DNA from 4 places in the Marinobacter sp. genome. Region 2 is predicted to be linked to each of the others. Evidence: predicted binding sites of a transcription regulator. Region 2 holds the regulator's gene; each other region holds the start of a gene.
What was found. Region 2 encodes sigma-54, which starts transcription at its own class of promoters, with help from an activator protein. Its sites were predicted from a motif close to ANTGGCATNNANNTTGCTNT; they were not measured.
Positions count from the first base shown of each region.

Region 1: flgA (flagellar basal body P-ring formation chaperone FlgA) is a predicted target of sigma-54. The motif match lies at 1,025-1,044, and genes of this name have one in related genera.
Region 3: ACO06L_RS06250 (flagellar hook-length control protein FliK) is a predicted target of sigma-54. The motif match lies at 1,105-1,124, and genes of this name have one in related genera.
Region 4: ACO06L_RS15575 (ammonium transporter) is a predicted target of sigma-54. The motif match lies at 1,062-1,081, and genes of this name have one in related genera.

Region 1 covers NZ_OZ245935.1:529,782-531,984, reverse strand. Annotated here, with positions in the region: gene ACO06L_RS02455 (CheR family methyltransferase) at 1-29, opposite strand, end outside; gene ACO06L_RS02450 (chemotaxis protein CheV) at 67-996, opposite strand; gene flgA (flagellar basal body P-ring formation chaperone FlgA) at 1,185-1,886, shown strand; gene flgM (flagellar biosynthesis anti-sigma factor FlgM) at 2,061-2,203, shown strand, end outside.
Region 2 covers NZ_OZ245935.1:1,520,840-1,523,042, forward strand. Annotated here, with positions in the region: gene ACO06L_RS06920 (RNA polymerase factor sigma-54) at 108-1,628, shown strand; gene hpf (ribosome hibernation promoting factor) at 1,729-2,037, shown strand; gene ptsN (PTS IIA-like nitrogen regulatory protein PtsN) at 2,125-2,203, shown strand, end outside.
Region 3 covers NZ_OZ245935.1:1,376,924-1,379,126, forward strand. Annotated here, with positions in the region: gene ACO06L_RS06250 (flagellar hook-length control protein FliK) at 1-1,013, opposite strand, end outside; gene ACO06L_RS06255 (Hpt domain-containing protein) at 1,167-1,514, opposite strand; gene ACO06L_RS06260 (PP2C family protein-serine/threonine phosphatase) at 1,507-2,203, opposite strand, start outside.
Region 4 covers NZ_OZ245935.1:3,430,857-3,433,059, reverse strand. Annotated here, with positions in the region: gene pomA (flagellar motor protein PomA) at 1-17, shown strand, start outside; gene ACO06L_RS15580 (flagellar motor protein MotB) at 20-937, shown strand; gene ACO06L_RS15575 (ammonium transporter) at 1,160-2,203, shown strand, end outside.

The DNA.
Region 1 (2,203 bases), 990 kb from region 2:
TATTCCTGTGGCGTTATTTCCGCTTTCATTGGGTCTCTGTTCTGAGTGAATCTTTGAGCGGCTCCATCAACCCTGGTCGATGATTTCCATCACCCGCTCTGCCAGCTCGTCCGGACTGAACTTTGCCATAAAGTCGTCGGCCCCCACCTTCTTCACCATGGCCTGGTTGAACACACCACTGAGTGAGGTGTGGAGCATAACAAACATTTCTGCCAGGGCCGGGTCACCTTTCACCTTGGTTACCAGGGTATAACCATCCATTTCCGGCATCTCGACATCGGAGATGATCAATGAGAAGTGGTCCCGTGCCTTCGACCCGTCAGAAGTCACCTCCTTCAGGTATTCGAATGCCTGCTTTCCGTCGTTCTTTGTTACGACCTCCATCCCTATGGCGGTCAGACAACGTTCAATCTGACGACGGGCAACCGAGGAATCATCCACCACCAGCACCGGAAGATGGCCCGGTACCCGCTCTGCGCTCTTGCTCAGAACGGCCTCGGTGACATCCTCCCCGAGCGGAGAAACTTCTGCAAGAATCTTCTCTACATCTATGATTTCGACCAGCTTATCATCAATTTTGGTGACGGCGGTAAGGTACACATCCCGGCCTGCACCCTTCGGGGGAGGCAGGATGTCCTCCCAGTTCATGTTCATGATCCGGTCGACGCCGGTTACCAGGAAACCCTGTGTTTTCCGGTTGTACTCGGTAATGATGACAAAGCTGGTAGCCAGTTCCTCCTGGGGAATACCGGGCAAACCAATGGCCATACTCAGATCAATAATGGGGATGGTCTCGCCGCGACTGTGGGCGACGCCACGGACAACCGGTCGACTGTTTGGCAGTGATGAAAGTTTTGGACACTGCAGGACCTCTTTAACCTTGAAGACGTTGATCCCATAGATCTGTCGCCCCCTGAGACGGAAAAGAAGGAGCTCAAGGCGATTCTGCCCCACCAACTGGGTTCGCTGGTTAACACTGTCCAATACTCCTGCCATTTTGATTCTCCTGGCCTGCCGGAATTACAACGGCATATATCTTGCTGGTCACTGAATAATAGCGTGATCGACGGAAACCCGTCATATCAGCGGCGGATTAGCCAATGTAACGGCCACTTTCTCCGAATCCTTAGCCTGATTCGGGCTTTTCTGCCCTGTTGTTGACAGCATAGGACAAACTGATACGTATGCGCATCACCAATTTCGCCCTACTACTGCTAATGTCTGGCTTGAGCGGCCCGCTCCTGGCTGCGACCACCGCTGAGCAGATTCGCAATGCGACCCTGGAATTTCTCGACAATTTTGCCTCTGAACAGGCCGAAGAAGGCTACACCGTTTCCTTCGAGCCTGGCTCGATCGACAACCGGCTTGCCCTCGCCGAATGCGAGCAGCCTCTGAGTGTCGAATTCAGCGGAGATCCCTGGAAAAGCACCAGTCCTTCGATGCTGGTGGCCTGCGAAGGAACACGCCCCTGGCGGATGTTTGTGACTGCGTCCGTTTCTATTCACGGGCCGGCCCTGGTGGCGGCTCGACCGCTCACGCGGGGAGAACGAATTACCGGTGACCTGCTGAGCCGCCAGTCCGTTGAAGTCAACGCGTCCAGACGCGGCGTTATTACCGCCGCCGACCAGGCCATAGGCATGGAAGTGCGGCGGGGGATCAATGCGGGCTCGCTGATCACCCCGGACATGCTCTCTGCTCCGAATGCGGTAGAACGGGGTGACCATGTTATCATCACCGCCAAAACAGGCGGATTTTCAGTACGTTCCCGGGGCAAGGCGCTGGCTAGCGCAAGCGTTGGCGAGCAGGTTCTGGTAGAGAATCTGCGTTCGTCCCGCACAATAAGGGCCAACGTTGTTGCGCCAGGCCACGTCGAAATTCCGATGTAGGACAGGGTCGGCAGAAGCTTGCCGGAGCGGCAAACCTCTGCCACAAACCCGGTAGTAAAAACAGACGAAAAAACTACTGAAAAGTACTAAAGGTTTTCGCGGCGCCGCCGTTAAGAAGACATAAACTCGAGTAAGCGCCGCACTTCGTGGCGCGACAGGCAAGCAGGTACAGATATGTCAGTTGACTTAAATGGAATTGGCCCCGGCCAGGTCAACACCCAGAGAACCACGGCCGACAAGAGCTCCGGCACCCAGAATACACAGCCGGCGACCAACGAACAGGCGAAAACCCAGGCCCAGGGCGCCCGGGGTGAGAA
Region 2 (2,203 bases):
GAACTTGCTAGGGTAAAATAAAACTACGGCAAGTAACCGGCATATATAGATTTTTTCACGACTTATGACACAAAGCGCTGATGAGTGACGGATCCTGAACCATGGTTATGAAAGCCTCCTTACAGTTAAAGCTGGGTCAGAGCCTGACCATGACGCCCCAGCTGCAACAGGCTATCCGGCTTCTCCAGCTCTCCACCCTCGACCTCCAGCAGGAAATCCAGCAGGCACTGGAATCAAACCCAATGCTGGAGACTTCCGAGGACGACGATCAGAACGATGCAGCTACAGAGAACGATGAGCGCGAAGCCAACGCCACCGAATCAGCTGCTGAAACCGCGCCGGAACCGTCCAGCGACTGGGACGAATCGGAAAACGGCCCGGACTGGTCTTCTGAAAACGACATCCCGGACAACATTCCGGACGACCTGCCGGTAGACACTGCCTGGGACGACATATACCAGTCTGCACCCGCCCCGGCCGCCCGCAATGACGACGAAAACGATCACGATTTCGAAACCCGAAACTCGCCCACCGAAACACTTCAGGATCACCTGGAATGGCAGCTCAATCTGACCCCGCTGAGTGAACGGGACCAGGCCATTGCCCATGCCCTGATGGACGCGGTGGATGAGCGGGGCTATCTCACCAGCCCGCTGGAGGAAATCCACGCCGGACTGCTGGATGAGAACGAGGAAGACCCTCTTGAACTGGATGAAGTGGAGGCCGTCCTGCACCGCCTGCAGCACTTTGATCCGCCCGGTGTGTTTGCCCGGGACCTTCAGGAATGCCTGCTGATCCAGCTCAACCAGCTGCCGCCAGACACGCCCTGGCTGGCCCAGGCGCGACTGGTGATCACCCATTACATTAACCTGCTGGGCAACCGGGACTACGCACAGTTGCTGCGCCGCAGCCGCCTGAAAGAGGATCAGCTCAGGGAAGTCCTGGCATTGATCACCGGTCTGAACCCGCGGCCGGGTGACGTCATTGACCGCGCCGAACCCGACTACGTCATTCCGGATGTCATCGTTCGCAAGCACAATGGCCGCTGGCGCGTTGAACTGAATCCGGAAATTGCACCACGCATCCGGGTCAATGCCAGCTATGCTTCACTTATAAGGCGTGCGGACAGCAGTGCAGACAACACCTACCTGCGTGATCAGTTGCAGGAGGCCAAATGGTTTATCAAGAGCCTGCAGAGCCGCAATGAGACCCTGCTGAAAGTGGCGACCCGTATTGTCGAGCACCAGCAGGGATTCCTGGATCACGGCGAGGAAGCCATGAAGCCGTTGATCCTCTCGGACATCGCCCAGGCGGTAGAAATGCATGAATCGACGATTTCACGGGTAACCACCCAGAAATACATGCATACGCCCCGGGGCATTTTCGAGCTGAAGTATTTCTTCTCCAGCCATGTCAGCACTGACGAGGGTGGAGAATGCTCCTCCACGGCCATACGCGCGATGATCAAGAAACTGATTGCGGCGGAAACGCCCAAAAAGCCGTTGAGCGACAGTAAAATTGCAGCCATGCTAGGGGAACAGGGAATCAAGGTTGCGCGACGCACCGTTGCCAAGTACCGGGAGGCCATGCACATTCCGCCGTCCAACGAGCGCAAGCGGCTGGTTTGAATACCCCGGGGCGGGACGCAACACCGTATTCGCCGGCGCACAATGCGCCAGCACCCAGACCGGCTCCCGGGAGCCGGCATGATGACAACAGGAGACGCCTATGCAACTCAATATTTCAGGCCATCACGTAGAACTGACTCCCGCACTGAAGGATTATGTTTCCGAGAAGTTCGAAAAGCTCGAGCGTCACTTTGACCACATCAGTAACTGCCAGGTGACCCTGGAAGTGGAAAAGGTGCGTCAGATTGCGGAAGCCACGTTGCATGTGGTTGGTGGTGAGATTCACGCAAAGGCAGAAAACGAGGATATGTACGCAGCCATCGATGCCCTCATCGACAAGCTGGACCGCCAGATTCTCAAGCACAAGGAAAAGAATGTAGACCGGATGCACGGAAACGGCTCTCGCTAACTGGCTGTTTTCATGCAATTCATCTAATCGAGCTGCGACATGAGCAACATGTCGCAGCCTTTTTTTTAACGGAAACGCAGTCGATCCATGAGCGACACATCCCTGACCATAGACAACATTCTTGCGCCGGAGCTCACCCTCTGCAGGGTAGCTGCGTCCAGCAAGA
Region 3 (2,203 bases), 140 kb from region 2:
TCGAAGCCGGCCAATGACAGCCCCTGCTCACCCAACATGTCGCGAAGGCGATGGGAGTGCAGTTCCAGCTGATCCCGGACCACCGGGTTCGCGGAATGGACAGTAATGTTCGCTTGCTCGTTCTGCACCCGCACCTTCACCTCCATGGGCCCCATATCCGGCGGGGTCAGGTGGATTTCCGCAACCGACATGTTACGGGCGGTCAGCCAGCTGAGCTTGCCAACCAGCTTGTCACCCCATTCAGCATGACCAACCGGCACGTCGATGGACGTGGCATAACCTCGCAGAGGCGCAGCGTTCTCGGCTGCCAGTTTGGCCGCGCCATTAGCGCCACTGGCCACCTGCTGGGAGACGAGATCCATGGCAGACTGGAAGCGGCCAGAGCCGAGCAGCGAACCGGAATCCGGGTTTCGACCGGTATCGGTGAGTACCGAAGCCTTCATGGCGTCCGTTAATGTGGCATCGCCGGTGACGACGCCGGCAGAGGCCTGGCCGCTCTGCCCGGGTGTGGACGAGAGAATGCCATTGAACATACCGCCCACGGCTGCAGGCCCACCCGCCGAAGCACTGGCGCCGGCTCCAGGGCCGGTTGCCGACAAGGTCGCCTCACCGGAACGACCGGCTTGCGGGCTCAACCACGACTGCAGCTCGGCAAAAGTCAGAGGCAGTGCAGTAGGCTCTGAACCGGCTTCATCACTGGCAACGCCCTGCTCACCGGATTCCCGAGGCTCGGTCCCCGCGGCCGCGTCGGGCTTCTCGCCAGACTCTGCCCTGGCGTTCGAATCGGCTTTGGCATCCGACGCATTATCCTGGGCGGACCGGGATTCATCAGCAGCCTTTGCATCGGCGTTGCGATCCGCTTTCTGGCGGTCCAGCCGCTTCTGCTCCGCCTGGGAGACAGATTCAAAATCGTTTTTTCTGTCAGCCGGATCCCGGCTGTTTCCGGATTTGGACGGGCCGGGATCATTTTGTGTCCCGGGCGCGGGGGTTTGGGGAAGAACCATCTGGGCCATGGCAACCTCTTGCCGCTTTTATCGCATTGTCGCCCTCACCTTGCCGGACCTGGCCGGTGTTTGGGCGGTTAATCCACTCACTGCGAAAGACAAAGCAATTGTGATGCCAGAGCACACCGGCCCTGCCTGGCCAAAGGCCTGAGTTGGCGAAAGCTATCGAACCAGCATTCCATCCAGGCGCCCAATCACCTGCTCGAATTCCCGGTCAATCTCATCCAGCAGACCCGGCGCGTCTTCCAGCCGGGACTCTTTTCCGGCCATCTCGGCCTTGAGACAGATTGCGCCAAGCCTGGGAGCACCGATATTGATGCAACTGCCCTTGAAACTGTGGGCCGTCTTCGCAAAGGCATCACTATCCTCAGCCTTCAGGGCTTCCCGCAGCGCCTGGATTCTGTCCCGGGAATCTGCCAGATAGGTCTGTATCAGCACTTCGAACTCATCTTCCATGACGTCCCGAAGCTCAGCCAGTGCCTCCTCGTCCAGATGTGGTTTATCAGTCATCTCGATTCTCCGCTGTTCGGGCGAACTGCCAATCATAAACAATTTCAACATGATTGCCCTGTTCATGAAACCTGATGGTCTCAGCGAGACGTTTCAACAGCAGCAGGCCCCGCCCTGCATAACGCCCGCTCATCGTCGGGGAGATACCAGAGGCCACACTGGGATGATTCCGGAAATCAAACCCATGGCCACTGTCCTCGCAGACAACACGAAGCCGGCCGCCATCCGGTTTCAGGGAATGATGAAGTGTAAACCGGATGTAGTGTCCCTCAACGTTGGCCAGCCGCCGATTGCGCTCGGCATAATAGCGGCCGAAGCCCTCCGGTGAGTGTTTCCATTCAGACGGTAGTTCAAGAACACCATGTTCCAGAGCGTTGTTGTAGAGTTCCGCCAGCAAGGTGTAAATTTCTCCGCTTTTACGCCGAAGACCTGGCACTTCCATGCAGATGTGAAGCAAGAGGGGCAAGGGACTGAACTCGCCGAGAGTCCGCTCCCGGACTTCATAGGTGCAGCGCCACTCCGCAGGCCCGGCCAGGGCAGAGGGCACCGCGCGGTCCGGCAGGCCAGCGAAACCGGCCTCATCCATCATTTCCAGACAGCATAGGGTCAGATCGTCGCCATCTTCAAAGGTACCGGTAAACCGGTGAACCGCGGACATCATGGCGTCGAATGGGTGGTCACCTGCCTCC
Region 4 (2,203 bases), 1.9 Mb from region 2:
AAGCAGAAGGCGCGTAACCATGGACGAGTTGCCAGAAGAGGAAAAACCGGGGATTCCGGCGTGGGTTGTTACCTTCGCTGATCTTATGTCCCTGCTGATGTGCTTCTTCGTTCTGTTGCTGTCCTTTTCGGAGATCGACGCCCAGAAGTTCAAGCAGATCGCCGGTGAACTCTCCAAGGCCTTCGGCGTTCAGCGGGACGTGCCCGCCCTGGAAATCCCCAAGGGCACCAGCCCCATCTTCGACAAGTTTTCGCCCGCACCGCCAGAGCCTACCGTGGTCAACGAGGTCAAACAGACCACCACCGAGGACGACCCGGAACTTCAGACCCTGAAAAGCCCCACCGACATGGCCGTTGAAGCCGCCATGGAGGAACAGCTGCAGGAAACCATGGACGAGATCCTGAAAGTCCTGGAGCCGGCAATCGCCGATGGGCGCATCAATGTGAGCGAGGATCAGCGGCGAATCGTGATTCGGGTTGAGGAAAAAGGTTCTTTCCCTTCGGGCTCGGCTCAGCTGACCTGGGAATTCGAGGGCCTGCTGCTGGATATGGCGGAGGTAATCGAAGGCATTCCCGGTGACCTGACGATCGAGGGACACACCGACAACGTGCCTATCCGGACCGACCGTTTTTACAGTAACTGGGACCTCTCCGCCGCCCGTTCAGCCGCCGTTGCCAACGTTCTGGTCGCCCGGGACCAGGTGGAACCCACCCGTCTGTCCGTCACCGGTCTGGCGGATACCGAGCCGCGGGTACCCAACACCTCTGCGGAGAACCGCGCCAAGAACCGGCGCGTGGAAATCATCATTGATCTCTCCGGCCCGATGCAGGAACAGGAAGTGCGCCTCCGGGAACTGATCCAGTCCGAATCGGATGATGCCGAATCCAGCCTAGGGATCGAATCCGACAGCTCGACACCAAACGAAATCAGCTGGTAAGCGCACTCTATTTTGGTGCGCTACAGGCCAAAACGCACAGCATTAGTGCATTATTAGACTAAAAATAGTACCTCACATTTCTGAAAGCCCCCTCAACTGCCCTTCAGCTCTTGATATGCCTTGTTTTGGAACAGCTCTTGCTTCAGCTGCACCTCAACAATGCACAAGCCAACGTAAACGGCCCGATAGAGGCCGGACACACAACATCAGGAGCGAAAACCCGTGGACATCACGAGTGCAGTACATACCCTGACCGAAAGCGCCAACACGCTGTTCATCCTTATCGGCGCCATTATGGTGCTGGCCATGCATGCCGGCTTTGCCTTCCTGGAAGTGGGCACCGTTCGCCACAAGAACCAGGTCAATGCCCTGGTCAAGATCATGACCGACTTCGGCATCTCCGCCGTGGCCTACTTCTTTATCGGCTATTACATTGCCTACGGCAGTCATTTCATGAACGGCGCCGCCGAACTCACCGCTGCCAACGGCTATGATCTGGTGAAGTTTTTCTTCCTGATGACGTTCGCCGCGGCCATTCCAGCCATCGTGTCCGGCGGTATTGCCGAACGCGCCAAGTTCTACCCGATGCTGATTGCCTCAGGCCTGATTGTCGCCTTTATCTATCCCTTCTTTGAGGGGCTGATCTGGAACGGCAACTATGGTTTCCAGGGCTGGCTGGAGAACCAGTTTGGTGCATCCTTCCACGATTTTGCCGGCTCCGTTGTAGTGCACGCGGTGGGCGGCTGGATCGCCCTGGCGGCCGTGCTGGTTCTGGGCGCACGAAATGGGCGCTACCGCAACGGCAAGGTGGTGGCCTTTGCCCCCTCCAACATCCCCTTCCTGGCTTTGGGCGCCTGGATCCTGACCGTTGGCTGGTTTGGCTTCAACGTGATGTCGGCGCAGACCCTGGACGGCATCAGCGGCCTGGTTGCCGTCAACAGCCTGATGGCCATGGTCGGGGGTATCCTGGTCTCCATGCTGCTGGGCCGAAAAGACCCGGGCTTTATCCATAACGGTCCGCTGGCTGGACTGGTAGCGGTTTGTGCCGGCTCTGACCTGATGCATCCGGTGGGAGCACTGGTGACTGGTGGCGTAGCAGGCGCCATCTTCGTTTACCTGTTTGAATGGGCGCAGGCCAAGATCGAACGGCTGGACGATGTTCTGGGTGTCTGGCCCCTGCACGGTGTTTGTGGTGTCTGGGGCGCGATTGCCTGCGGCATTTTTGGTCAGGAAGCGCTCGGTGGCCTGGGCGGTGTCAGCCTGATG